2 regions of the Acidovorax sp. LjRoot194 genome follow, and region 2 is predicted to be linked to the other one. Evidence: riboswitches for the same ligand, from Rfam matches in the RefSeq annotation. Region 2 holds a riboswitch; the other holds the start of a gene.
What was found. A riboswitch is a leader RNA that binds a small molecule or an ion and turns the genes downstream of it on or off. The one in region 2 is predicted to bind glycine.

Region 1: another riboswitch for glycine. It lies ahead of gcvT (glycine cleavage system aminomethyltransferase GcvT); the one in region 2 lies ahead of ACSQ3N_RS23720 (D-amino acid dehydrogenase).

Annotation. Positions count from the first base shown of each region.
Region 1 covers NZ_CAXUQB020000001.1:2,584,676-2,598,842, forward strand. Annotated here, with positions in the region: gene ACSQ3N_RS11595 (MerR family transcriptional regulator) at 48-1,145, opposite strand; gene ACSQ3N_RS11600 (FKBP-type peptidyl-prolyl cis-trans isomerase) at 1,157-1,561, opposite strand; gene gcvP (aminomethyl-transferring glycine dehydrogenase) at 2,264-5,173, opposite strand; gene gcvH (glycine cleavage system protein GcvH) at 5,248-5,622, opposite strand; gene gcvT (glycine cleavage system aminomethyltransferase GcvT) at 5,728-6,870, opposite strand; glycine riboswitch at 6,926-7,061, opposite strand; glycine riboswitch at 7,075-7,165, opposite strand; gene ACSQ3N_RS11620 (TRAP transporter large permease) at 7,207-8,502, opposite strand; gene ACSQ3N_RS11625 (TRAP transporter small permease) at 8,499-9,011, opposite strand; gene ACSQ3N_RS11630 (TRAP transporter substrate-binding protein) at 9,129-10,103, opposite strand; gene ACSQ3N_RS11635 (Lrp/AsnC family transcriptional regulator) at 10,652-11,110, shown strand; gene ACSQ3N_RS11640 (LysR family transcriptional regulator) at 11,212-12,117, shown strand; gene ACSQ3N_RS11645 (putative hydro-lyase) at 12,626-13,384, shown strand; gene ACSQ3N_RS11650 (ABC transporter substrate-binding protein) at 13,434-14,167, shown strand, end outside.
Region 2 covers NZ_CAXUQB020000001.1:5,234,116-5,248,282, reverse strand. Annotated here, with positions in the region: gene ACSQ3N_RS23730 (sulfite oxidase) at 1-1,220, shown strand, start outside; gene ACSQ3N_RS23725 (c-type cytochrome) at 1,217-1,633, shown strand; gene ACSQ3N_RS23720 (D-amino acid dehydrogenase) at 1,736-3,052, opposite strand; glycine riboswitch at 3,146-3,266, opposite strand; gene ACSQ3N_RS23715 (CMD domain-containing protein) at 3,456-4,658, opposite strand; gene ACSQ3N_RS23710 (NAD(P)-binding domain-containing protein) at 4,707-6,242, opposite strand; gene ACSQ3N_RS23705 (Bug family tripartite tricarboxylate transporter substrate binding protein) at 6,294-7,301, opposite strand; gene ACSQ3N_RS23700 (YXWGXW repeat-containing protein) at 7,508-7,963, opposite strand; gene ACSQ3N_RS23695 (YXWGXW repeat-containing protein) at 8,138-8,611, opposite strand; gene ACSQ3N_RS23690 (hypothetical protein) at 8,791-9,174, opposite strand; gene ACSQ3N_RS23685 (DUF6463 family protein) at 9,171-9,629, opposite strand; gene ACSQ3N_RS23680 (ABC1 kinase family protein) at 9,607-10,974, opposite strand; gene ACSQ3N_RS23675 (DUF2867 domain-containing protein) at 10,976-11,551, opposite strand; gene ACSQ3N_RS23670 (TetR/AcrR family transcriptional regulator) at 11,548-12,468, opposite strand; gene ACSQ3N_RS23665 (helix-turn-helix domain-containing protein) at 12,965-13,705, opposite strand; gene ACSQ3N_RS23660 (hypothetical protein) at 13,849-14,167, shown strand, end outside.

The DNA.
Region 1 (14,167 bases), 2.6 Mb from region 2:
GTCGGTCAATCAAGAGACCGACTGTCAAGCCTCACGTTGCGTGAGGGTCAAGCGATTTTTGCTGCTTTTTTGCGTTGGGGTGGCGAGGACGCTTTCGCCGCCGTCTTCGCATCCGCTGCTGTGCCGTGTGCATGGGTGTGCGCATGACCGTGGGCCAGCGCGGCGTGCAGGTAGGCCCGCACGGGCGCGCTCAGCGGCGAGCCCGCCTGCAGCAAGGGCTCCTGCATCGACGCGGTGAGCAGCTTTTGGCGCAGTGCGGCGTCGCTGCGAGTCAGCTGGTTGAACAAGGCGTCCCAGTGCCGCACGGCGGCCGCACCGTCAGCGTGCTGCGGGGCCACGCCGCGCGCCAGCAGTTGCTGCACCCAGTCTTCCAGCGCCGCCCACTGCGTGTGGGATACATGACCCAGCGCGCGCAGGTCGTCGCGGGTCAGGTACTTGTCCAGCAGGTTCATGCGCAGCTTGATGGCCACTTCGACGTACTCGATCATCTCGCCCGGCGGCGCATGGTTGCGGCCATGGGTCGTGGGCTCGGTGCGGAACATGTGGCCCCAGCGCTCCAGCAGGTCCATGTCGCCGCCCATCCAGTGCAGCATCAGCGCCATCCAGCGGTATGCCAGCGCCTGCACCTCGGGGTCTTCGGGTGGCAACTGGCGGTCCATGGCACTCTGCACCAGCTCCTTCACCACCAGCCAATCGGACTCGATCAGGCTCCAGTTGGTGAAGATCTGCTTGAGCTCGGCCGAGCTGAAGTACTTGCCGTAGGTGGTCATCAGCGCCAGCGCTTCGAGCCAGTTGCCCATGTCGGGCTCGGCCCCCGCCATGAGCCCGTCGCGCAGCATGGTCAAGCGCCCCCGCAGTTCGGTGGCCTGCGATATCTGCTGGTCCAGCGCGCGGATCTGCTGGCCGATGATGCGTTCGGGCGCCATCGTGTCGCCCACCAGCAGGTCGCCGATGTCGCTGAGCGCCAAGCCCATCTGCCGCATCGTCTGGATGCCGTGCAGCCGCTGCACGTCGGCCTGGCTGTACAGCCGATAGCCCGCGTCCGACCGGCCCGAAGGCTTGAGCAGCCCGATCTCGTCGTAATGGTGCAGCGTGCGCACCGTGAGGCCGGTGCGCCGCGCGAGATCACCGACCTTCAGCAGCATGGGTCTTCTTCTTACTTGCGCACCGAGATCAGTTCGATCTCGAAGTTGAGCGTGCTGTTGGGCGGAATCACGCCACCTGCGCCCGCAGCGCCGTACGCAATGGCAGGTGGGCAGGTCAGCTTGGCCTTGCCGCCGGGCTTCATGCGCTGCACACCTTCGGTCCAGCAGGGGATCACGCGGTTGAGCGGAAACTCGGTGGGCTCGCCGCGCTTGTAGGAACTGTCGAACTCCTTGCCGTCGAGGAATGTGCCCTTGTAGTGCACCTTCACGGTGTCGGTGGACTTGGGCGAATCGCCTGAGCCTTCCTTCAAGGATTCAAACACCAGGCCGCTGGCGGTGGTGACGGGCTGGGCGGTTTGTGCCTGAGCAACTGGGGCAAAGGCAAGAGAGGCGAGCAGTGCGAGAAGAACACGCATGAAGAAAACTCCAGGAAAAAACAAAGGCCTGATGTTAGGGCCTTTCGCTTTTAGCGCATTGCATATTGCCGCAGTGTGTTTGACCCGTTGGTGAGTCTCACGGCGTCATGGCGACCCAAGACATGCGGTTGCTTGAGGTAGCAGAGGACCCAGTGATGCTGTTGGTATTTTTTCCGTCTGAATCGCTGATGGGGTTGGCGGAATTCCAGTCAGATTGAGCTCAGCGGACTCAATGCGCCACTCCGACTTGCGCAATGTGAAGTAGAGGATCTTTCTTGCGTAGAACTCAGTGGATTCATCTCCTGGCTTTGCGGGAGCCGTGCGACAGTTGAACCGTACCTCCATTTGAGTGCGATGGCGTTTTTTCGGACCCGACGAAACCTGCCGTGTCTCGCAAGTGGCGCGGACCCGACGTTGACCTTCGGCGATCGGAATATTCAATTCGAAATCGGAGTCGTGAAGGACGCTCTTGCAGGGCGCTACCAACGCGTGATAGCTGTCAGCCGCGTCTGCAATTGAAGTGATCGAGAGGGCAAGAAGCACAGTCAATGCGGTGAACGCGCAACGGAGCTTTTGGCCGTCCCGACAGACCGTTCGGATAGGCAAAACAGACGGTTGTGACTTACTCATTGTGTGAAGATGGTCTGCAGAATGAGAGTCCTTGTGATAGCCCAGGCTTGGGTGCGGTGCGCGATATTTGGCTTACGCCAGGTCACCTACCGGCACACAACTGCAGAACAGATTCCGATCCCCATACACATTGTCCACGCGTCCCACAGGCGACCAGTACTTACCTTGTCGCAGGGCCGCCACAGGGTAGGCAGCAGCTTCGCGCGTGTACGGGCGGGCCCACTCGCCGGTCAGAAGATTCTCCGCCGTGTGCGGCGCGTTCTTCAGCGGGTTGTTGTCCTGCGGCAGTTTGCCCGCCTCGATCTGGCGGATCTCTTCGCGGATGGCGATCATCGCGTCGATGAAGCGGTCGATCTCGAACAGCGTCTCGCTCTCCGTGGGCTCCACCATCAGCGTGTTGGGCACGGGAAAGCTCAGCGTGGGCGCATGAAAGCCGTAGTCGATCAGGCGCTTGGCGACGTCCTCGGCCATCACGCCGCTGGTCTCCTTCAGGCCGCGCAGGTCCAGGATGCACTCGTGCGCCACATGGCCGTTGGCGCTGGCGTACAGCGTGGGGTAGTGGTCCTTCAGGCGCGCGCTGATGTAGTTGGCAGACAGGATGGCCGTCTCGGTCGCGGCCTGCAGGCCTTCGGCGCCCATCATGCGGATGTACATCCAGCTGATGGGTAGCACAGCGGCGTTGCCCAGCGGGGCTGCGCTAACCGGGCCCACCTTGCCGTCGGCGGGGGACAGCGGCTGGTCGCCCTGGCCTGGCAGGCCGGGCAGGTAGGGCACGAGGTCTTCGACCACGCACACGGGGCCGACGCCCGGGCCGCCACCGCCGTGGGGGATGCAGAAGGTCTTGTGCAGGTTCAGGTGGCTCACGTCGCCGCCGAACTCGCCGGGGGCGGCCACGCCCACCAGGGCGTTCATGTTGGCGCCGTCTACGTACACGCGGCCCCCGTGGCTGTGCACCAGGGCGCACAGCTCCTTGACCTGGGTCTCGAATACGCCGTGCGTGCTGGGGTAGGTGATCATCACGCAGGCAATGCTGCCGCTGTGCTGCTCGCACTTGGCCTTGAGGTCGGCCAGGTCCACGTTGCCGTTGTCATCGCACTTTGTCACCACCACCTGCATGCCCACCATTTGCGCGCTGGCGGGGTTGGTGCCGTGTGCGCTGCTGGGGATGAGGCAGATGTTGCGGTGGCCTTCGCCGCGCGCCCGGTGGTAGGCCTGGATGGCCAGCAGGCCCGCGTATTCGCCCTGGCTGCCGGCGTTGGGCTGCAGGCTGATGCCGGCGTAGCCGGTGGCCTGGCACAGCCAGGCGCGCAACTGCTCGTCCAGCTCGCGGTAGCCGGTCTGCTGGTCGGCGGGCGCAAAGGGGTGCATGTGCGCGAACTCGGGCCAGGTGATGGGGATCATCTCGCTGGTGGCGTTGAGCTTCATGGTGCAGCTGCCCAGCGGGATCATGCTGCGGTCCAGCGCCAGGTCCTTGTCGGACAGCTGGCGGATGTAGCGCAGCATACCGGTTTCGGAATGGTGGGTGTTGAACACCGGGTGCGTGAGGTAGCTGCTGGTGCGGCGCAGTGCAGCCGGGATCAGCGGCTCGACGCCGTTCTCGAACGCGTCGAACGTGGGCAGCGCCTGGCCGTCCTGGGCGAAGACCTTCCACAGCAGCTCGATGTCCGCGCGCGTGGTGGTCTCGTCCAGCGAGATGCACAGGTACTCTTCAAAGTAAATGCGCAGGTTGGCGCCCGCCTGGACTGCGCGAGCAGCTATCGATTTGGTAGCATCACCGGTATGCAGGCTCAGCGTGTCGAAGGTGGCTTGGGGGCGTACCGGCGCGCCCAACTGCACCAGGCCCTGGGCCAGGATGGCGGTGTAGCTGGCCACGCGTTGGGCGATGCGTTGCAGGCCTTCGGGGCCGTGGTACACGGCGTACATGCTGGCGATGACGGCGGGCAGCACCTGCGCAGTGCAGATGTTGGACGTGGCTTTCTCGCGGCGGATGTGCTGCTCGCGCGTCTGCAGGGCCAGACGGTAGGCGGGTTTGCCGTGCACGTCCACACTCACTCCCACCAGGCGGCCGGGCAGGCTGCGCTTGAACTCGTCGCGGCAGGCCATGTAGGCAGCGTGCGGGCCGCCCGCGCCCATGGGCATGCCAAAGCGCTGCGTGGTGCCCACCACGATGTCGGCGCCGTATTCGCCGGGCGGCGTGATGAGCGTCAGCGCCAGCAGGTCGGCGGCCACAATGAAGGCGGCCTGCTTGGCGTGGGCTTTTTCCACATCGGCTCGCAGGTCTTCGATGCGGCCGCTGGTGGCGGGGTACTGGGCCAGCACGGCGAAGTAGTCGCCGGCCAGCAGGTCGTTCCATTCCTCGGCTGAGTTGGCCAGGCGCACTTCCAGGCCCAGGGGCTTGGCGCGGGTCTGGATGACTTCGATGGTCTGAGGGTGCGCGTCGCCCGCCACCACGAAGACATTGCTCTTGGATTTGACTGAGCGCCTGGCCAGGGTCATGGCCTCGGCGGCGGCGGTGGCTTCGTCCAGCATGGATGCGTTGGCAATGGGCATGCCGGTCAGGTCGCACACCATGGTCTGGAAGTTGACCAAGGCCTCCATACGGCCTTGCGAGATCTCGGCCTGGTAGGGCGTGTAGGCGGTGTACCAGGCGGGGTTCTCCAGAATGTTGCGCAGGATGACGCCCGGCGTGTGCGTGCCGTAGTAGCCCTGGCCGATGAAGCTGCGCAGGACCTTGTTCTTGCCCGCAATCGCCTTGAGCTCGGCCAGCGCTGCCGCTTCGGTGACGGGCAGGGGCAGGTCCATGGGCGTGGTGCGCGCGATGGAGCGCGGCACGATGCTTTCGATGAGGGCGCTGCGCGAGGCCTCGCCGATCACCGACAGCATGTGGGTTTCATCCGCAGCGTCGATGCCGATGTGGCGGGGCAGGAATTCGGTGGCGTTCTCGAGCGCGGCGAGGGAGGGCAGGGGGGCTTGGGAGGTCATCGGCGGCGGCGGCAAGGGCGGGGACACATGGCCCGGCAGGTGGCTGCCGGGCCGCGAAGGGAGGGGCAGTCCGATCAGGCGTTCTTGGCGAACTCGGCGTAGGCCGGCTCGTCCATGAGCGCGTCGAACTGCGTCATGTCGGTCACGTGGACCTTGAAGAACCAGCCAGCGCCCATCGGGTCGCTGTTGGCCAGGGACGGGTCGGCGCGCAGCGCCTCGTTCACTTCGACGATCTCGCCGGTGACGGGCATGTACACGTCGGCCGCGGCCTTGACGGACTCGACCACGCCGGCCACTTCACCCTGGGTGAAGGTGGTGCCGACGGCGGGCAGGTCCACGAACACCACGTCGCCCAGCGCGTCCTGCGCATGCAGCGTGATGCCGACGGTGGCGGCTTCGTGGTCAGAGATGTCGATCCACTCGTGGTCCTTGGAATACTTGACAGTCATGGGGGCTCCAGAAAAAGGGTTGTCTAAAAAAGTGCCGATGCCAGCTGCCACTGTAGCCGGGCTGGGGCGCAGGCGATGCAATGCGCGGCAAACGAATGCGGTGGTTCAGCCGCGGTAGTAGCGCGCGGGGGTGAAAGGCATGGCACGCACCTCCATCGGCACGGCCTTGCCGCGCACGATGGCGTTCAAGCGCGTGCCGATGGCCGCGAATTCAGGGACGACGTAGCCCATGGCCACGGGCTCGTTCACCGTGGGGCCGAGCAGGCCGCTCGTGACTTCGCCGATCTTCTGGCCGTCGGTACTCTGCAGTTCGGTGTGCTCGCGCACGGGCACGCGTTCCAGCGCCACGAGGCCGACGCGCTTGCGTTGCAGGGTGGCGGGGTTGTCGATCTGCGCGAGGATCTTGTCCGCGCCCGGAAAGCCCCCCGCCCGTGCGCCGCCGGTGCGGCGCACCTTCTGGATGGCCCAGTTCAGGGCCGCTTCGGGCGGGGTGGTGGTGGTGTCGATGTCGTTGCCGTACAGGCACAGGCCCGCTTCCAGGCGCAGCGAGTTGCGCGCGCCCAGGCCGATGGGTTTGACTTCGGGCTGGGCCAGCAGTGCGCGCGCCAGGGTGTCGGCCTGGGCTGCGGGCACCGAGATTTCAAAGCCGTCTTCGCCGGTGTAGCCGCTGCGGGTGACGAAGCAGTCGCAGCCCGCAATGTCGAACGCGCCGCCGGTCATGAACACCAGCTGGTCCACACCCGGCGCCAGGCGGGCGAGGGCGGTGACCGCCTGCGGGCCTTGCAGCGCCAGCAGCGCATGGTCGGGCATGGGCACCACCTGGCAGCGCTGGCCGATGCGGGCCTCTATGTGGGCGATGTCGCCCACCTTGCAGGCGCCGTTGACGATGACGAACAGGGTGGGCTCGCCTTCGACCGTGCCCTGGTTGAAGAACATCAGGTCGTCGATGACCGTGCCCTCATCGGTCAGCAGCAGGCCGTAGCGCTGCTTGCCCACGGGCAGGTCGATCACATCGACCGGCATCAGGGTTTCGAAGGCGGCCGCAGCGTCCGGGCCGACGAGCTTGAGCTGGCCCATGTGGGAGACATCGAACAGCCCCGCTGCGGTGCGGGTGTGCAGGTGCTCGGCCATGAGGCCGGCCGGGTACTGCACGGGCATGGAATAGCCGGCGAACGGCACCATGCGGGCGCCCAGCTCGATGTGCAGTGCGTTCAGGGGCGTGGTGAGCAGGGGAGCGGTGGCTGACATGGCGGGCTTCTCAGGACAAGGCAAATGAAAGCCGCAGCCTGTACCAGGCCACGGTATTTGCCCTGCTGTCCGCTTTACCTGAGAGATTCACCGCAGCGCCCTGGCTGGCCGTGCGGCTTGCTCCTTCGGTGGATGGGTGCCGCGGTGGGTATGGTGTGCCCGGCGGTCCATCTCTCTCCAGCAAGGAAACGCCCGCATCACTGCGGGCGGTTGCCAGTCCTTTTGCCTGAGCGTTCGGGTTGTCCCTGCGCCTTCGGCGGCCCCCGCGAAGGGGGCTCTCTCCTGACGGGCGCCAGTATATCCGCTGGCGCGTGGCACCCCCGCTGGAAAGCCCCGCTACTTGATGAACCCCCACACCTTCGGCAGCCAGGTGGACAGTTGCGGGATGAAGGTCAGCATCACCAGCACCACGCCATGCGCCCACAGGAAGGGCACCAGCTCGCGCACCAGTTGCGACATCGGCACGCGCGAGACGTTGCAGGTGACGAAGAGTAGCCCTCCGACCGGAGGCGTGATCATCCCGAGCGTGAGGTTGTAGATCACGATCATCGCAAAGTGCACCGGGTCCACGCCCAGCTTCACTGCCACGGGCGCGAGGATGGGCGCAAGCACCATCACCCCCGGCAGCGGCTCGATGAAGATGCCGAACAGCAGCAGGAAGATGTTGACGATGATGAGGAACATCCAGGGCGACAGGTTCATGCTGATGAGCCACTCGGCCATCTGCTGCGGAATGCCCTCGATGGTCAAAATCCACGCGAATGCGGCCGACAGCCCGATGATGATCAGCACCGACGCCGACAGCAGGGCCGAGCGCGCGAGGATGTCAGGCAGCGCCTTCCACTGCAGCGTGCGGTAGACGAACTTGCCGCACACCAGCGCGTAGAACACGGCCACGACCGAGGCCTCGGTGGGCGTGAACCAGCCCGCGCGCATGCCGCCCAGGATCACCACGGGCAGCAAGATGGCGGGCAGCGCCTTCCAGGTGGTGGTCAGGATCTCGGCCATGGGCGGCATCTTGCCGTCGCCCTTGTAGTTGCGCTTCTTCGACACATGGAAGTTCACGATGCACATGGCCACCGCGATCAGCAGGCCCGGCAGCAGGCCGGCCACGAACAGCGCACCCACCGACACCGTTTCATCCTGCAGCGCATAGATGATCATGATGATGGACGGCGGAATGATGGGCCCCACGATGGCAGTGGACGCGGTGAGCGCCGCTGCATACGAACGGTCGTAGCCCGCCCTGTCCATCATGCGGATCAGCATCGAGCCCGGGCCGGCCGCATCGGCCAGCGCCGAGCCCGAGATGCCCGAAAAGAACGTCAGCGACACCACGTTGGTGTAGCCCAGCCCGCCACGCTTGTGGCCCACAAACTGGCCTGCGAAGCGCAGCAGTACCTCGGTCAACGACCCGCCGCTCATGAGCTCGGCCGCCAGAATGAAGAACGGTACGGCCATCAGCGGAAAGCTGTCGATGCCGGTGAAGGTCTCCTTGAGCAGCACCATCAGCGGGTAGCTCTCGGCCAGGATCAGCGTGGCCGCGGTGGCCAGGCCCAGGGCAAACGCCACCGGCACGCCGATGGCCAGGAACAGGCAGGCCGAAACGATGAGGATGATGGACGCGCTCATAGGGAGGCACTCGCATTAGCGTCGAAGTGCTCATCGGCCGCGAAGGTGCGGTCGAGCACATAGCCACGCACGACGAACGCAAAGTGCACGATGAGCAACACCCCGCCGATCAGCATGGCGCTGTAGATGTAGGCGAAGGGCACCTGCGTCACGGCCGTCATCTGGAACATGGTGCGCTGCATGTACAGCCAGCCGTACCAGACCATGAAGCCGAAGAAAGCGAACAGCAGCGCGGCCACCACCGCGCGGATGGCAATGCCGCCGGCGCGGGGCAGGGCGTCCTGCAGGTTCTCCACCGCAATGTGGCCGCCGTAGCGCAGCACCGGGCCCGCGCCCAGGAAGGTCAGCCAGATCATCATGTGGCGCGAGACCTCTTCAGCCCACTCCAGCGAGTTGTGGGTTACGTAGCGCATGACCACGTTGGTGAAGATGATGATCGACATGGCCGCCAGCAGCAGGATCAGCGCCCAGCGGTTGGCGGCAAGGAAATAGCGTTCGAAGGCTTTCACGGTGTTGTTCTCGGTTCTGGCTGAAAGCGAAAAAAAACCGTTCGGGCTGAGCTTGTCGAAGCCTTGCGCGGCGCTTCGACAGGCTCAGCGTGAACGGTTGGAGTTTGTCTGCTCGGGTTAACGAACGTCCTGGATCTTCTTGATGTTGTCGGCCCCGAACTCCTTGGCATAGCCCACATACGCCGGCTTGAGCGCTTCGCGGAAGGCTGCGCCGTCCACCGTCTTCGTGACCTTCATGCCTTGCGATTCAAGCAGCGCTATGCCGTTGTTCTCATCGTCGTTGACCTTCTTGCGCTGCGCCACCGAAGCGCTCTTGGCGGCGTCGGTGAAGACCTTCTTGTCGGCATCGTTGAGCTTGTTCCACACCTTGGGCGAGAGCAGCAGAAGCGCGGGCGAGTACACGTGGCCGGTCAGCGACAGGTGCTTTTGCACCTGCGAGAACTTGGCCGACAGGATCACCGGGATAGGGTTCTCCTGGCCGTCCACCGTGCCCTGCTGCATGGCACCGAACAGCTCGGGGAAGGCCATGGGCGTGGGCAGGATGCCGAAGGTGCGGTAGCCGTCCATGTGCACCTTGTTCTCCATGGTGCGCATCTTCAGGCCCTTGGCGTCCTCGGGCTTGACGATGTCGCGCTTGCTGTTGGTCATGTGGCGAAAGCCGTTTTCGGTCCAGGCCAGCGCGATGATGCCCTTGCTCGGGAACTTGGTCAGGATGTCCTGGCCGATGGGGCCGTCCATCACCTTGCGTGCATGGTCGTAATCGCGGAACAGGAACGGAATGTCCACGATCTTCACTTCGGGCACGAAGTTGCCCACAGGGCCGGTGGAGGTGTTCACCAGGTCCTGCGTGCCGAGCTGGATGGCCTCGATCTGCTCGCGCTCGCCGCCCAGCGCCGAGTTGGGAAAGTACTGGCACTTGTAGCGCCCCTGCGTGCCTTTTTCGACTTCATCGCAGAACACCTTGGAGCCCACGCCATAGTGCGAATCGGGCGCCGTGGCGTAGCCGATCTTGAGCGTCGTGGTCTGCGCGCCGGCCGTGGCGATCAAGCCGAACGCAAGGCCCAGGCCCGCGGCGAGAGAAGTCAGTTGCATGGTGTCTCCTGTATATGTGGTTCTTGCCGTGGTCGCCTGCGTACCTGTCGCTGGAGGCTTCGCGCAGCCAGTGCCACGGACTCAAAAATTATGGCGCTGCAACATGCCGCAGGGCATCGGGGTTTGTGCTGGTAAGCGTGCTTACTAAACAAGGCAGTCGCCACGGGCTTCGCGGCACCAGTGCACGCGTCGCGCGGGCGACAGGACAGGTGAAGGCGGGCGGCGCCATGGAAGTCGGGCTGGCGTGCGGCGAGGTGCCGCTCTGATGGAGCGGCACCGGCCCGTGATGTGAGACTCCGCGGCGGGTGCCCGTGGCGCGGTGAGTCGGTGAAGCGCAAGGGCGTGTGCCGCCACTGCCGTCTTGCCAAGTGCCCCGGTCCGGCGGTAACCGGTCCGGGGCCCTGTCAGTTCGTGCGCTCCGGTAAGAACGCCTTGATGGATGAAGTATGCGCGGCAAGGCTCAGTAGTTCTTGCTGTTCTTTGCTTCAAAAGTCGGCTGTTGCAGAAAATCCTTCTGTATTTGCGCAGTTCAAGGAATAATCCGCAGCATGGACCGTTTAGACAGAAAAATTCTCGCTGTGCTGCAGGGCGACGCGCGCGCCAGTCTGCAGGAGATCGGGCAGGCCGTCGGCCTGAGCCCTTCGCCGTGTTGGGGTCGCATCAAGAAGATGGAAGAGGCCGGTGTCATCCAGGGCTACACCGTGCGGCTCAACCCGCAGGCGCTGGGCCTGTCCGACACGGTGCTGGTGCAGGTCACGCTCGACAGCCACTCGGACAACACGCTGGAGAAGTTCGGCGAGACGCTGGCCAGCATTCCGGAGGTGATCGAAGCCCACCTGGTCTCAGGCGACTACGACTACCTGCTGCGCGTGGTGGTCAAGGACACGCGCGACTACGAGCGCCTGCTGCGCGAGAAGCTCTACAAGATCAAGGGCATACGCCACAGCCGCTCGAGCTTCGTGCTGCGCACGCTGAAAAAGGCCGACATGCCGCTCTACGTGGACTAAGGCCTAAGGCGCTGGCACGTTCGCTGCTCTGCGGGCTGGCACAGGTGCAGAATCCAGCCGCCGCACACACCGTCCACACCGCCAGTACCGCGCCACACACCATGAACCTGCGTTTCGTCGAAGCCTTCTATTGGGTCGCCTCTCTGCGCAGCGTGACGCGCGCCGCCGAAAAACTGTTCCTCACCCAGTCGGCCATGTCCAGCCGCGTGGCGGCGCTGGAGGAAGAGCTGGGCGTGCTGCTGCTGGACCGCAGCGACAAGCGCTTCAAGCTCACGGTGGCGGGCACGCGGTTTCTGACCTATGCGAAGCGCATGCTGGAATTGCAGCGCCAGCTGAAGGCCGAGATGGGGTCGGGCGGGCCGATGGAGGTGTCCATCCGCCTGGGCGCGATCGAGTCGGTGCTGCACTCCTGGCTGATTCCGTGGATCGAGCAACTGCGCAAGGACAACCCGGCGCTGGAGCTCGAACTCACCATGGAAACCACGCCCGTGCTGCTGGACCAGATCCGCCGCGGCGCGCTGGACACGGTGTTTGCAGCGCTGCCGGCGTCCGCCGAAGGCATCCGCACCCAGGCCCTGGCGCCCATGGAGATGGTGTTCGTCGGCAACAGCAAGTTGCACCGCAAGCGGCGCTACGCGCTGGCGGATTTTGCCGAGATGGACATCCTGACCTTCCAGCGCGGCTCGCACCCGCACGTAACGTTGCTGGATGCGCTGCGCCAGGCCCAGGTGGAGCCGCGCCGCGTGCACACCATCTCGTCCATCTCGGCCATGGTGCAGTTGGTGCAGGGCGGCTTCGGCATCGCGACCTTGCCGCGCCACGCCGTGCAGCGGCTGCTGGCGTTTCCGGACCTGCGGGCGCTGGCCTGCGACACGGAGTTGCGGCCCTTGCCCATCCACCTGAGCTACCGCGAAGACCCGTCCACCCCGGTCGACAGCGTGGTGCGCTCGGCCATGGCGTTCCTCGAACTGCAGTCCGAACGCACCAAGGTGCGCGCCAAAACCTGAAGCCAAGCTGACGGACGGCGCGTCTCCCGCGTCGCCACGGCGGTGGCCTGCGCGCTGCGCAAGCCTTTGGGGTGCGCTGCGTGGCTGCCGCGCGCACTCTCCAATGGTCTCCATCGCGTTCCAGTGCCTGCTGTTGGTGCATGCCATCGGCACGCACAAGCCCGGGTGCGGCCGGCATCGTCTGGATGGCGCGCCATCACCATCGGCCACAAAAGCCCGCCGCACGGGGCTTGCGGCGGTATCGGCCAGGCGCGCGACGGTGCGGATTCCAGGGGCCTAGGGTTTTCACTGAGCACCAAGTTGGGTGAAGTGTGCTCCAGCGTAGTGCATCGAAAAAATCGATGAAGTGAGAGAAAATTTTTGAATTTGCCAGTGCTCGCACCCCGCCAACACAATCCTCCCATCGTCATGCATTTGACATTTTTCGATGCGAGGAAACACGGTGGAACCGGAAGCAAAAAACACACTGGCAGCCTTCGGCCCTGAGGGCCACGGCGACGCAGCCCATGTGCGCGGCGTCATTCGCAAAGGGCTGTGGACCCTGCACACCAGTGGCTTGGCGCATGGCCATGTGCAGGGCAACCTCGTCATCCTGCCCGAGGCGCTGGCCGGCGACTTCCTGCGCTTTTGCCAGCGCAACCCCAAGCCCTGCCCGGTGCTGGCCGTGGGCGAGCCCGGCCAGGTGGGCCTGCCCAGCCTGGGCGAGGACATCGACATCCGCAGCGATGTGCCGATGTACCGCGTCTGGCGCCACGGCGAGCTCAAGGACGAAGTCGCCGACATCACGGACCTGTGGCGCCCCGACCTGGTGACCTTCGTGCTGGGCTGCTCATTCTCGTTCGAGCATGCGCTGCAGGAGGCCGGCATCCGCCTGCGCCACATCGACGAGAGCCGCAACGTGGCGATGTACCGCACCAACATCGCGACCGAGCCTGCCGGTCCCTTCAGCGGCGCCATGGTCGTGTCCATGCGGCCCATGCCCGCGGCCGATGTCATCCGGGCGGTGCAGGTCACCTCGCGCTTTCCCAACGTGCACGGCGCGCCGGTGCACATCGGCGACCCGTCGCTCATCGGCATCAAGGACCTGGCCCGGCCCGACTACGGCGACGCGGTGGAGCTGGCCCCCGGCGACATCCCTGTCTTCTGGGCCTGTGGCGTCACCCCCCAGTCGGCCATCCTGACCGCGCAGCCTGCGTTCTGCATCACGCATGCACCCGGGGCCATGTTGGTGACCTCGTTGCTCAACCACCACCTCGCGTCTTTCTGAGTTCTTCACCCCGCGACGAATCCTTCAACCTTTCAAAGGAGTATCTGAGATGAAAAAGACCCTCTGGGCCCGTGTGGCCGCGGCTATCGGTGGCGCCTGCATGACCTTGGCCGCCCATGCGCAGCAGGAAGTCAAGATCGGCGTGATCTACCCGCTGACCGGCACCGGCGCGGCCGTGGGCGCCGAGCTGCGCAGTGCGCTGGAGCTGGCCGCCGACATCGTCAACAACGGTGCTCCCTCGGTCCCCAACCTGCCGTTCGCGGCCGGCAAGGGCCTGCCCAACCTCAAGGGCGCCAAGATCAAGCTCGTGTTCGCCGACCACCAGTCCAACCCGCAGATCGGCGCGACGGAAGCCGAGCGCCTGATCACCCAGGAAAAGGTGGTCGCCCTGATCGGTTCGTACAACAGCAACGTCACGGCCACGGCCAGCCAGGTGGCCGAACGGGCCGGCATTCCGTTCCTGAACCCCGAGTCGTCCTCGGCCTCGCTCACGCAGCGCAACTTCAAGTGGTTCTTCCGCACCACGCCGCATGACGATCTGTTCGTGCACAACGCGTTCGAGTTTTTGAAGGAGTTCGAGGCCAAGCGGGGCATCAAGCCCAAGGTGATCGCATCGCTCAACGAGAACGGCCTGTGGGGCGCCGAGACGACCAAGCTGCAGACCAAGCTGGCGACAGAGTTCGGCCAGAACATCGTCAAGCAGGTGTCCTACCCGGCCAAGACCACGCAGCTCACGTCCGAGGTGCAGACCCTGAAGGCGGCCAACCCCAACCTGGTGCTGCA
Region 2 (14,167 bases):
TGAAAGAATCGATGACTCTTCCGCGCCGACACCTGCTGGCCGGAAGCGCCGCCGCATTGAGCGCCATCGGCCTGGCCGGCTTCAGCGGCCGCGCTGCAGCCCAGGCCGCAGCAGCAACTGCTGCCGCCGCCAAGCCGCTGCCTGCATACGCGGGGTGGAAGACCTCCGACGCGCTCATCGTGCACAGCAGCAGCACGCTGGAGACCAAGCGCTCCGCGTTCGGCACCAGCGTCATCACGCCATCGAACCAGCTGTACGTGCGCAACAACCTGCCGGCGCCCGACGCAGCCATCCTGAACGACCGCGACGCGTGGACCGTGGCCATCGAGGGCGTGAAGAACCCGCGCAGCCTCACGCTGGCCGAGCTCAAGACTTTGGGTGTGGAAACCGTCGCCACCGTGCTGCAGTGTTCGGGCAACGGGCGCGGCTTCTTCCCCAGCAAGCCCAGCGGCACGCCCTGGGCCGTGGGCGCGGCGGGCTGCGTGGTGTGGAGCGGCGTGCCGCTGCGCAATGTGGTGGCGGCCCTGGGCGGGCTGGCCGATGGCGCGGTGTACCTGACCGGCACGGGCGGCGAGAAGCTGCCTGAGGGCGTGGACCCGCTGTCCGTGCTGGTGGAGCGCTCGGTGCCCGTCAAGGCCACCGACGATGCACTGCTGGCCTGGGAGATGAATGGCGAGCCCATCTCGCTGGCCCACGGCGGCCCGCTGCGGCTGGTGGTGCCGGGCTACCAGGGCGTGAACAACATCAAGTACGTCAAGCGCGTGGCGTTCACCAGCGCGCAGTCGCAGGCACGCATCATGTCGCACGGCTACCGCATGTCGCCCCCCGGCACCAAGGCCGCGCCCGACCAGCCCTCGGTGTGGGAGATGGGTGTGAAGTCCTGGATCAACGGCCCGCTGCCCGAGAAGGGCACGCTCAAGGCCGGCCTGGTGCAGGTGCACGGCGTGGCCTTTGGCGGCACGCAGGCCGTCAAGGGCGTGGAGGTGTCGGTGGACGGCGGCAAGACCTGGCAGGCCGCACGCCTCATCGGCCCCGACCTGGGCAAGTTCGCCTGGCGCCAGTTCGTGCTGCCCGTGCAACTGGGCGCGGGCACCCATGTACTGGCCAGCCGCGCCACCGACATGGCAGGCACGGTGCAGGGTGAGCAGCGTGACGAGAACGTCGGCGGCTACAACAACGCCAGCTGGCGCGACCACGCCGTGACGATCACGGCAGCATGAAAAAGCTCCCCCCTGAGGCGCTGCGCGCCTTCCCCCCTGGAGGGAGACGCCACCGGTGGACTGGCGCAGCCAGATCCACGGCGGCACTGGCTTTGGGGCGCGACCTCGCATTGGCATTGCTGTTGCTGTCGACAGGCACCAGCTGGGCCGCCGATGCCGCCGAGCTGGCGCGCGGCAAAGAGCTGTTCACCAAGATCCAGCCCGCCTGCGCCGTGTGCCACACGCTGCAGGCCGCCGGTGCCGAAGGCCAGGTGGGCCCCGTGCTCGACGAGCTCAAGCCCGATGCGCCGCGCGTGCTGCGGGCATTGAAGGCGGGCATCGGCGTGATGCCGTCGTATGCCGAGCGCATGAGCGAGAAGGACATGAAGGCCGTGGCGAGCTTTGTGGCGCATGCCACCGGGGCTGCCAAGTAGACGAGGTACGGCGGCATTCGGTTGTAGCCCTCAGTGCTTTTTCATGGCCGTACAGGACTGCCGCGCGGCCTCAACGGGCCGCGCGCCGTGGTCATTCTGTGCTCAGGCCGTGGTGCGCGTCGGCAGCAGCGCCGCAGGGCGCGGGCTGCGCTCCAGGCCTTGAAAGTCGAAGTCCACCTGCGGCACCCGCCCACTCACGATGTCGGCCAGCGCCTGGCCTGAGCCGCAGGCGTGCGTCCAGCCCAGCGTGCCGTGGCCGGTGTTGAGAAACAGGTTGGCGAGTTTCGTCTTGCCGATCAGCGGTACGTTGCTCGGCGTGGCGGGGCGCAGGCCGGTCCAGAACTGCGCCTGGCTGGCGTCGCCCGCGCCGGGGAAGAGCTGCTCCACGCGGCGCACGATGGCGTCGCAGCGCACTGGGTTCAGGTGGCGGTCGTAGCCGTTCAATTCCGCCGTGCCTGCGATGCGCAGCCGGTCGCCCTGCGCGCTGGTGTAGCGCGAGAACACGAGCTTGAACTCGTCGTCCGTCAGGCTCACCTGGTGGGCCTTGGCCGCATCCTTCACCGGCATGGTCACCGAATAGCCCTTGGCCGGGTAGATCGGCAGGCGGATGCCCAGCGGCTGCGCCAGCAGCGGGCTGAACGAGCCCATGGCCAGCACAAAGGCATCGCCCTGCACGCGCTCGAAGCGGCCTTCGGGCGTGGTCACCTCCACATGGTCGATGCGCCCCCCGGCCTCGCGCAGCGCGGTGATGTGGTGGCCCAGCCGGAACTGCACGCCCGCCGCCTCGCAGAGGGCGGCCAGCGCGCGCGTGAACTGGTTCGCGTCGCCCGATTCATCCTCGGCGGTGAAGGTGGCGCCCGCGAGCTGTGGGCGGATATGGGCCAGGGCCGGCTCGATGCGCACGGCCTCGTCGGCGCTGATGACCTGGCGCTCGCAGCCCAGGGCGCGCATCTGCTCGGCGGGGGCCAGGGCGCCGTCGAACTCCTTGGCATTGGTATAGAAGTGCAGGATGCCCTGCGTGCGCTGGTCGTACTGGAGTCCGGTGGCCGCGCGCAGCTGCTGCAGCACGCTGCGGCTGTAGGTGCCCAGGCTCACGATCTGCTCGATGTTGTGGCGCGTGCGCGCCGGCGTGCAGTTGCGCAGAAAGGCCAGGCCCCAGAGCCACTGGCGCATGTCGGCGCGCAGGCGGAACAGCAGCGGCGCGTCTTCCTGGCCCAGCCACTGCAGCACCTTGAGCGGTGCGCTCGGGTTGGCCCAGGGCTCGGCGTGGCTCACCGAGATCTGCCCGCCGTTGGCAAAGCTGGTCTCGGCGCCGGGCGCGCCCTGGCGGTCGATGACGGTCACGTCGTGGCCGAGTTGCGAGAGGAAGTAAGCCGAAGTCACGCCGAGCAAGCCGGCGCCAAGAACGATCACGCGCATGGTTCAGAACCTTTTGAAGGTCTACCGCCTGCCAGGCGTGCGCTACCAGCTATGAATTCAATAGCAATGCAGCTGGCGCACGTCTGCCAGGCTGCCGCTCCCCCTGTCCTTGGTACCTGAGAGATTCACCGCCGCGCCCACATGGCGTGCGGTTTGCTCCTTCGGTGCGCCACCACGCCGATAAGGGGTGGGGCGGCTCTCCAGACGGCTTTGATGAATGGGCAGTACGGGACCTGAGCGTGTATGGGAGTTTGCGCCTTCGGTGCAGCAGCGGGTGGTGCCCGCCGTGCTCTCCTGCTGGGCGGATTCTAGGGGCGGCCCCGCGCACATGGCCGGGCCGCGAGCGCTAATGCACCGCAACGTTTGCTGATGCAACGGACCGCTGAAGCCGGCCCGAAGCGGTTCAGGCGCCCTGCGGGAAGACGGCCTCGCCCAGGTTGAGCATGAGGCGGTTGGCCCAGGCGAACAGGGCGCTCGCGTGCAGCGCGTCCAGGATATCCAGGTCCGACAGGCCCGCCGCGCGCAGCGGCTGCAGGTGCTGCGCACTGAAACTGCCGGGGCTGCGCGTCAGCGCCAGCGCGGCCTGCACGATGGCGCGCTCGCGGGCGTTGGTGCCCGCCTGGTCGGGGTCGGCAAAGATCTGCGCCATCACGTCGTTGCGCCGCGCCAGCTGCTCGAAGCGCTGGGCGTGCACCGAGGCGCAGTACACGCAGCCGTTGGCGCGAGACACCGCCGTGCTGGCGACCTCGCGCTCGGCGCGGGAGAGGCCGCCGGGCGCGTACATGATGGCGTTGAAGGCCTGCGAGCGCTCCGACAGCACACGGGCTTGGTGCACCAGCAGCAGGTAAAAATCCGAGCTGCGCGCCTTGGGGTGGCTCAGGTCCAGCACCGCCTGCTGCTCGGGCGTGGCGGTGGCGGGGTCCACCACCTCCAGCCACGAGGCCCAGCCCAGCGTCTCGCTGGTGTAGCCGTTCAGGCGCAGCGGTTCGCCGGGGGCGGGCAGGTTGGCAGGGTGCACGAAGGGCGCGGCCTCGGCGGTGTCCGGTGCGGGCGGCGCATCGCCTTCGCCACCCAGCGCGTCCAGCGCCGCCAAGCCCGCCACCAAGCGCAGCTGGTACGTCACGAAACCGATGAGCTGCGCCAGCAGCACCGTGTCCGCCACCGACAGGCCGGCGGCGGGCAGGGCCAGCAGGGCGGCGCGGTCGCTGCGGTCCGGGTGGGTGGCGAGCGTGCGGGTGAACTGGGCCACCGCCTGCAGGCGCGCATCGGTGGGCGTGCTGCCGGGGTGTTGCAGCAATTCCTGCAGCGGCTGCGAGAGCACGGTATGGGCGGTGCTTTTGAGCACCTGGTCGCGGTAATGCGCTGCCAGCACGGGCATGCCGCTGGCCTCGGCGATATCGCTGGCCACCCACAGGCGCTCGGTGTGGGTCAGCGTGCCGGACAGGTCGGCGCTGAACAGGGCGTCGTAGCAGCCCTGCGTGGCCACGGCCACCTTGTCGCGCGCGTGGCGCGTGGCGAACGCGGGCCGCTCGGGCGTGAGGGCGAGCAGGGTGTCGATGGTGTCTTCGCTGGACGTGGTGGCAGTGGTGTCAGGGATGGTGGTCATGGGGTGTGCAATCCAGAAGAGGAGGCCGCGCGCAGGCGGCCGGGCGCGTCAGGCGCGGTCGGGTTGGGGCAGGGGCTGGGCGTTCGGCGAGACGTGGGGCTGGGTCTGCAGCTGCTCGACGCGCTGCGCCGTATCAGCCGCCGTCCATTCGTCGCCCACCAGTTCGGGCTCGGCATAGGCCTGCAGGTTGGCAAAGTGCTGCTCGACGTCTTCGCGGTAGAACAGGCTGGCCAGCCCTTGGGCCAGCCGCCGCGCGCCATCGCTGATGGCCGGTATGTCGCCCGACACCGTGCCGTGCGACAGCGCTGCGGGGTAGCAAAAGCAGTGGATGCGTTCCAGGCCCGGGCAGCTGCCGGGGGTCTTTGGCTGGAACTCGAACACCGGGCCCAGGTCGGGCGAGTCGGCCAGCTCCTGGTCCTCGTCGCCCGGTGCAGGCTGATACCGTTGGCTCCAGGCGCGCACGTGCGGTGCGATGTGCGCGAACTCGGGCTTTTGCAGCCAGTCGATGGCAAACCCGGTGGAGACGATGAGGAAGTCGAGCACGAAGGTGCCCTTGGGCGTGGCCACGCGCAGGGTGTTGCCCTGCTGCTCCACACGCTCCACCGGGCAGCCCAGGTTGAAATGCGCATTGGGGTGGCGCGACACGCGCAGCGTGCTGCCGTGCGGCGGCGGCACCTGCTGCACGTTGATGTAGTGGCGCAGGCGCCACCGCCATGCATCGGGCAGGTCGTAGTGGCCGTGGGTGAGGCCCGGCACGCCGGAGCCCTTGGACTTGTTGATGCGGGGCAGATCGGCGCGGCGTACCAGCAGGTCCACGCTGGCGGCGCCGCTCTCGAGCGCCGTGGCCGCGCTGTCCATGGCGGATGAACCCGCGCCCACCACACCCACGCGCAGGCCGCGCAGCGTGGCGTAGTCGAGCACGTCCGACGAATGCGCCCAGCGGCTGCGGTCCACGCCCTGCATGAAGGCCGGGATCTGCGGGCCGCCGAGGCCGTCGCGGCCGGTGGCCAGCACCACGCGGCGCACGAGCCATGTGCGGGGGCCGCCGGTGCTTTGCACGTCCACCTCCACCAGCGCATCGGCCCGCGGGCGCAGGGCGGTGACAGCATGCTCGTTGCGCACGTCGGCCCCGGTCACGCGGCGGTACCAGCGCAGGTAGTCCATCCACTGCAGGCGCGGAATCTTGTCGAGCGCAGCCCAGGCGGCACGCCCCCATTGCGCTTCGAACCAGGCACGAAAGGTCAGGCTGGGCAGGCCCAGCGCAGGGCCCGTCAGCTCTTTGGGCGAGCGCAGGGTTTCCATGCGCGCGGTGGTGGCCCAGGGGCCTTCATGGTCGCGCGGCGCGCGGTCGAGCAGCACGGCGCGGATGCCCAGCTGCGCCAGCGCGGCCGCTGCCGCCAGGCCCGCCTGGCCCGCGCCGATGATCAGCACATCGACCACGGCATGGCCTGCGTAGGTGCGCTGCGGCACCCAGCTGCGTGCCGGCCAGCCCAGCATGGACAGGTCGTCCTTCAGGCGCTGTTCCAGCACAGCCAGGCCGGTGCCGGCTGGGGAGGTGTGGTTGGTTTCTTCGTTCAGTGGCATGGAGTCAAAGGCTTGCCCGCGGCGGTGGTGCCGCAGTGCGAAGCCCGCAGTTCAGTCGATGCTGATTTTCGCGTCCTTCACCACCTGGGCCCATTTGTTGCGGTCGGTGTGCACCGTCTGGCGGAATTGCTCGGGTGTTTCGATGCGCACTGTGTTGCCGTTGGCCTCGAAGCGGGCGCGCACGTCCGGCAGCTCCAGCACTTCGCGCACGGCGGTGTTGAGCTTCTTCACGATGGCCGCGTCCGTGCCCTTGGGCGCGAAGATGCCGAACCAGATCGAGCTGTCGAAACCCTTGGTGCCCGGCAGGCCGCTCGATGCGATGGTCGGCACTTCCTTCACGGCGTTCACCGGCTTGGCGGTGGTCACGCCCAGCAGGCGCACCTTGTCGGCCTTGTAGTGTGGCAACACCGTCTGCACCTGGTTCATGATGCAGCAGGTCTCGCCCCGCACCACCGACGCGATGGCCTCGGGCCCGCCCTTGTAGGGCACGTGCACCATGTTCAGGCCCAAGCGGGCGTTGAACTCGGCAAACGCCATGTGCGTGCCCGCGCCGTTGCCGGTAGACGCAAAGTTGTACTTGCCCGGGTTGGCCTTGACCAGGTCCACGAACTCCTTGAGCGTCTTCACGTCGATGACGGTGGGGTTGATGGTCAGCACGTTCGACACATCGATGAGCGGCGCCACGGGCACGAAGTCCTCTTCCACATCGAACGGCAGCTTCTTGTACAGCGCGGCGTTGCTGCCGTGCGTGGCCGCGGTGCCGAAGGCGAAGGTGTAGCCGTCGGGCTTGGCGCGCGCCACGTATTCGCTGGCGATGTTGCCGGCCGCGCCGGACTTGTAGTCGATGATGACCGGCTGGCCCAGGCGCTGGGCCAGGGGCTCCTGCACGGAGCGGGCGATCACGTCCACGCCCGACCCGGCCGGGAATCCGAGGATCAGCGTGATGGGTTGCTGGGGCCAGGTGGCGGGGCCGGCGGCGTGTGCGCCAGTGGTGGCGAGCAACGCAGCGCAGGCGAGCGCGACGGCTGGAATCCAGCGGAGAGAGGGCAGGGCGCGCATGGGGAAATCCTTCAATGGGGTGTGCAGCAGGGATGCGCTATTGTGGGAAATCCAACATGTGCGACGTCGTATATGCATATGGCAGCACAGTCCGGGCGGCTGCGCAGTGCCGTTGAAAACGCAACAGCGCGACGTGCCAGGCACGCCGCGCTGCGGGGCTGCGATCAGCCGGTCAGTGGATCAGCGGATCAGCGGTCCGTCGTCCATCAATTGCGGCGTGGGTTGTCGGGCTGCTGGTCGCGGCGGTTGGAGACGCCGTCTCCATCACGGTCCCGGTCATTGCGGTTGGACACGCCATCACCGTCCCGGTCCCAGCCACCGCGCTGGAATTCCCAGCGGCCATCACGTTCGGCCCATTGGGGCTGGCGGTACTGGTGGCCAGAGCGGGCTTGCACCCAATGGCCGCGCACCCACTGGTAGCGGTTGCCACGCCACTCCCAATGGCCTTCTTCCCACACCTGGCCACGGCGGGGGCGTGGCACGGCTTCACGGCGAGGCGCTGGGGGCGCGGGGATGACCTGGTAGGTCTGCGTTTGCTGGTACCCGCGGTCGGAATGGCCCTGCGCCACCACCACGCCAGGGGTGGCAGCATGGGCGGTGGCCAGCGTCATCAGCGATGCGAGGGCGATGGAAGCGGCGGACAGTGTCTTGGTATGTTTCATTGTTGTTCTCCGGTGGGTGGACGGTGGCATGCCGGTGATGCACATCGCGGCGTTGTAGATATCCGCGTTGTGGGGGGCACACACCGGCCACAAAAATGCTGTGGATCGGGGTGGGACATCCTGGGTGGCGCAGGTCGCGTCACGCAGGATGATTTACCGAGGATGGGTTACCGGTCAGTTGCGGTTGGGGTTGTCGGGGCGGCGGTCGTGGCGGTTCGGTACGCCGTCACCGTCGCGGTCTCGGTCTCGGCGGTCGCGGATGCCGTCACCATCGCGGTCCCAGCCGCCGCGGCGCATTTCCCAGCGGTCACCGTGCTGCTCCCAGCGGGGTTCGCGGTATGCGTAGCCGGGGCGGGCCTTCACCCAGTAGCCCTGCATCCACACGTGGCGGTTGCCACGCCATTCCCAGTGGCCGGGCACCCATGCCATGCCGCGGCGGGGGTGCGGCGCGACTTCGTGGCGGGGTGGTGGTGGGGGGCCGTACTGGACCAGGACGGGCGCGCCGTGGACCACGACGGGCGCACCTGAGTGGTACTGGTGCTGCCCCGATTGAAAGACAACAGTGGCACTGTTTTGTGCTTGCGCTACCGTTGCGGCGCCCAGCGACAACAGGGCGATGGAAACAGCGGCGAGTGCATTACGGGCCATGACGATCTCCTCAAAATGATTCCTTGCGGAACCGAGGACTTCATAGTGCTCAACTTGCGTCAAGCCGGTGTAGTCCATTTGCGAAGTCTTGTGAAGTTGTGTTTCCTGTCTCGGGCTGCAGCACGGGCAGCGTGAACCACGTCACGCTGCGGGTTTGTGCAGTGCACCCACCGTGCGCGCTAGCGCCACCACACCAGTGCGGCCACCGCCATCAACGGCACCCACGCGGGGTGCCTGCCGCGTGTGGCGTAGAACACCAGCAGGCCGCTGGCCAGGGTGGCCACGCCCGCCACATCGGCCACCCACGCGGCCAGTGCGGCGTCGGTCCAGGGCGAGGTGCCCAGGCGCCACAGCAGTGCGCTCAAGGCCAGGCCCAGCACCGTGGCCAGATGCCACGTGCCCCAGAGAATGCGCACCTGAGGCTCGCGCAGCACGGGGCGGCCCGCAGTGGGCACCACGCCCCGCGTTCGCAGGCTGCGAAACACCATGATCTCGCCCAGCACCGAGTGCGCCAGGGCCACCACGGCCAGCACCCCGGCCGCCACAATGAAGAGGATGTTCATGAAGCGGTCTTTCGTGAGTCCGGCGTGAAAACGGTGGACGGCGTTGGCGGCGGAGGCTGCGCTGCGCACAGCGCCAGCGCAGGCGGCAGCACCAGCCAGAAGCCGGACGGCGGCATCAGCACGATGCCCAGCAATGCCAGCGCCAACAAACCAAAGCCCAGCGGGCGCTGCGTGGCGGCGGCCGCTGCTCCGCCATGGCGTTCGAGCTGCAGCACGACCCAGGCCAGCAGCGCAAACAGAACGCCGAACAGGACGAACCACACCACGGCGCCCAGCAGCGGGTCGTTCCGGACGCTGGCGAAAACGCCGCGCCGCAGGATTTCGCGCAGGGGCTCGGTGAACACCACGAACGCATAGCCCATGTGCAGGGCCGCCACGGCCAGCAGCCATGGGCCCTTCCAGCGGTGGCGCAGCGAGGGTTGCACGGGGCCGTCAGCGGCGAGTGGTGGTGACATGTGCGTGGCCTGTAGTGAGGGGAAGGCTGTGGACCCAGGGGTTGGTGGTGCGCACCTGCGCGCCCAGGCGCGTGAGCAGGTGCATCAGCCCCATCCACAGGCGCTCGAACGACGGCATCTCGGGCGGCACGCCCGCCATGTGGCGGCCGAGCACGCGCTGCTGTTCGGCGGTGGGCATCGGCGGCGGCTGCTTGTGGCGGAAGTCGAAGACCTCGGCAGTGAAGGGCTCCAGCTGCCAGTCCTGCATCCCTGCCAGCAGCGGCATGGTGGCGCTGAACTCCTGTGCACTCAGGCCACTGCCGACCAACCCCAGCGACTGGTAGGCCTGCAGCACCTGCAGGTCCCGCGCGGCGCTGGCAGGCTGCAGCAGCGCCGACCAGGCCTGTTGCACGCCGGCGCGAAATGCGGGTGACAGCGCGCGCGTGCAGCCGAAGTCCAGCACGCCCAGGTGGCAGTCGCCATCGCCCACCGGCATGAAGAGAAAGTTGCCCGGGTGCGGGTCGGCGTGCACGCGTCCCAGCGCAAAGATGCAGTGCAGGTACCAGTCCCACAGCCGCTGCCCGGCCTGGTTGCGCTGCGCCTGCGTGGGGCCGGTGGCCAGCCAGGCATCGAGGTGCAGGCCGGGCAGGTGCTGCTGCGTGAGCACCTGGGCGCGCGTGTGCGACGCGATGGGCAGCGCCATCACCACGCCAGGCCAGGCAGCGTGCTGGGCAAACCAGGCCAGCTCTTCGGCCTCTTGCAGATAGTCCACCTCGCGCAGCAGTGTGGCCTCGATCTCGTCCATCACGCCGTCCACGATGCCTGCGGCGGGCAGGGGCATGTCGGTGTGCGCCAGCGCCCTGAGCGCGGTGCGCATCAGCTGCATGTCGCTGGCGATGGTGGCGGCGATGCCCGGGTACTGCACCTTCACCGCCACCGCCCCGTGGCCCGCCAACTGGGCGTGGTGCACCTGGCCCAGGCTGGCCGCGGCAAACGCCGTGGGCTCGAAGTGGTCGAACAGCGCCTCGGGCTCTTGCCCGAACGCCTGGCGGAACACGCGGCCCACCAGCGCGCGGTTCAGCGGCAGCGCCTGGTGCTGGCCGCGCGCCAGCTCGCGGCGCACGCCCTCGGGCAGCAGGCTGGGGTGCATGCTGAGCATCTGCGACACCTTGAGGGCGGTGCCGCGCAGCTGGCCCAGCGCGCCGAACAGGATGCGGCCCAGCGCCGCTTCATGGTCGGCCTGCGCCTGCTCGGACGGCGCGCGCACGCTGTGCCCGATGCGTGCCAGGCCGATGCGCGCCGCGGCCACGCTGGTGATGGCGCCGCGCGCCAGGCGGCTGGTGCGGGGCGGGGTGTTGCGGGCCATGTCAGTGCCCGGTGCGTGTGGGTACGGCCGCCACGCGACGCAGCATGCTCCGCACGATGGCGCAGTGGAACGGCGTGATGACCGCCATGTAGGCATGGCCCAGCGTGTTGTGGATGTGCACCACGGTGCTGAGCACCAGCATGGGCTGCCCGGCCACGAGCCGCTTGCACAGCGACACCTGCACATCGAGGTGCTTGTCGTCCTGGCCCATCACCACCTCGCGCTCGCCCAGGTGGCGCAGGATGAAGATGCCCACGCGGTCGCCCTGGCGGTAGCTGGCGGCGTTGCGCGGGTCGGCGTGTGGGCCGCTGCGCTGGTCGTGCACATCGTGCAGCTGGCCCACGTCTTTGAGGCCCACCAGCCGCACCAGCCGGTTGCGCACCGCCATGAGCGCGCGCGTCCAGTGGGGTGTGCGCGCCACCATGTCGAGCCATGCCTGCAGCGCGCTGGCGTTGGGGTGCGGGTCGGGTGTCTGGTATGCGTCGGCGTACTGCGCGCCGGGCAGGGCGGCGTGGATCACGGTGCCTTCGGGCAGGGGCACCGCGTGCACGGTGCGCAGAGTGGCGGTTGTGCTCATGGTGCGGCCTTGCGGGTGCGGCGGACTGGGGCGGCGGCGGTTGCAGGGGCAACGTCTGCCGGGGTGGCTGCCGCGGGTGACGGGCCACCGGCCTTGGTGCGCGCCTTGCGGGGCTTCGGCTCGGCAGCCGTCTCGGGTGGAGGCGGCGCTGCGGGCGCCGTGGCAGCTGCGCGGCGCACGGGCACGGTGCCCATGTCGTCCAGCGTCTGCTGCGCCGCGCGCAGCACGCCCACCAGCCCGCTGCCGCGCTGCATGAAGCGCGCCATCTGGCTGCGCAGCACAAAGCCGCCCAGCTGCAGCGCCCGGCCCACCAGCCCTGTGCGCAGCGTCAGCACCAGCACCCCCAGCGACAGGTCCACCAGCTGCGTGGTGTCGGCAAAGCCGTCGGACTCGTCGGCCAGCCAGTAGGCCACCACACCGCCCAGGTAGTCGGTGTACAGCCCACCCGCCAGGCCCTTGAAGTCGCAGGGCTCGATCTCGCCGCTGGCCTCCGCGGCCTCCAGAAAGCTCGCCACCGCATCGCGCAGCGCGGCACGCGCCGGCAGGGGCTCGGCCATCAGCGCCAGCGGCGAGCGCCGGGCCACCTTGTGCATCTCGGCCACGAACTCGCGGTCGGCCAGCAGGCGCTCCAGCACCGCGTCCGTCAGGCGCTGCAGCTTTTCCTGCAGGCTGTAGCTCGCGAACCCGGGCGCTTGCAGCGTGTCGGCCAGCGACGCATGCACCACCTCGTCCAGGTACCCCAGCGCAATGCGGTCCTTGGTGGGGAAGTACTTGTAGATCGTGGCGTCGCCAATGCCGGCAGCGCGGGCGATGTCCTTCATCGTCGTGCCGTCGAACCCCTGGCGGGTCATCAGGTCCACCGCGCTGGCCACGATCTGGCGGCGGGTGGCGTCTTGCTGCTGGCGGGTGGTTTTCATTTGCTATCTTTAAATTCGTCGAATTGACGATTTAAAGAATAGTGGATTCACATTAAAGAGTCAACAGCGCCCGAAATGGGCATCCAGTGCTGTCAGAACCAGCGTTTTGAGCATCGTTTTGCCCTCTACCGCCGACTGGTAAAGCGCAAGAAGCTATTAAAAATATAGCAAACGTAGTGTCTGACCTGTGGTCCCCGCCGTGCGACGCTCACTACCCCCATAAACCGGCGCGCCCCCACGCCAATGCACCCGTGGAACCGGCTCTGCCGGGCCACCGGGTGCGTCCCCCTGCGGGGGAAGCGGCGCAGCCGCTCAGGGGGACTACCAATCCTTCCCGTGGAACCGGCTCTGCCGGGCCACCGGGCGCGTCCCCCTGTGGGGCGCGGCGCAGCCGCTCAGGGGGACTACCAATCCTTCCCGTGGAAACGGCTCTGCCGGGCCACCGGGTGCATCCCCCTCGGGGGGAAGGCGCGCAGCGGCTCAGGGGGGCAACTCTTCATAGGGGCAATCTGCGCATTCCAGTGAACGCCTCGAACTCCCAGCTGCGCATCGCCAGCAGCAGCGTGTAGCCCTCCAGCTCGCGCGGCGGCAGCTTCTGGTCGGCCAGGTGCTGCTGCGCAAAGTCCTGCGCCACGCGCTGCATGCGTTCCATGAAGGCGGGGGCCAGGCCCCGGCTGATGGTGCCGTGCACCAGCAGCACGCCTTCGCCCGATCCGTCGAAGCCGCCCGCAAAGTAGTCGAGCAGCGCGTGCTCCCGAAAGTAGTTCATCACCGGGCCGTGGGGCCGCCAGCGGAAGGTCTTGGCGAGCTTGAGGCGGTAGCGGTTCAGCGGCCGCAGCTCGATGATGCCGATGCGGTCGAGCTGCGCCAGGTACTTGATGCCTTCGGCCTCGGACAGGCGGTAGGTGGTGGTCACCTGCTCCAGCGTCCACTGGCTCAGCACGCAAATGGCCATCAGCAGCAGCTTCTTGTCCGCGACCACAGCGCGCTCCTGCTCCTGCGTCAGTTCCTTGAGCAGGGGCTGGCTCTCGGCCACGCGGCGCGCCAGGTCGGCAAAGTCCAGCGCCAGCGCGCGGCAGATGGCGTCGATGCGCGACAGGGGCATGTCGCCCTTGGCCAGCATGCGCTTGACGCTGGATTCGGCCATGCCCAGCGCCACGGCCAGGTCGGCGTAAGTCATCTGGGCGCTTTTGAGTTCTTTCTTCAGCGCGGTGACGAGATCGGCGGTAGTGCTCATGGGTCAGTGTCCTCCTGGGTATCGATTATCAATACCCAGAGTGGTCGGGGTGGCGCCTTGCGCGACTTTTGGGTGGGTGGCGGGGCAGGGCTCCCGACACTGCGCTCCATCTCGTTCACCCAACCCCTGAAAGACGGTCCCGCATGTCCCCCTCCTACCTGTCATCCCCCGCGCGCAGGCCCGGCCTGTCGCGCACCGAAGCGGCCCTGCTAGGGCTTGCCATGCTGCTGGCGGCGCTGGCGCTGTTCGGCCCGGTGCTGCCCGCCAGCGTGCACCAGCACGACTTTGCCGACCAGCGCCTGCTGTGGGGCATCCCTTGCGCGCTCGATGTGCTGAGCAACCTGCCGTTCGCCGCCGCGGGCGTGTGGGGCCTGTGGTGGCTGCGCGGTGTGGAGCGGCGCGCCATCGACGGTGCCTCCCGCGCTGGCGCACACCTCTTCTTCGCCGGCCTGGTGTTCACGG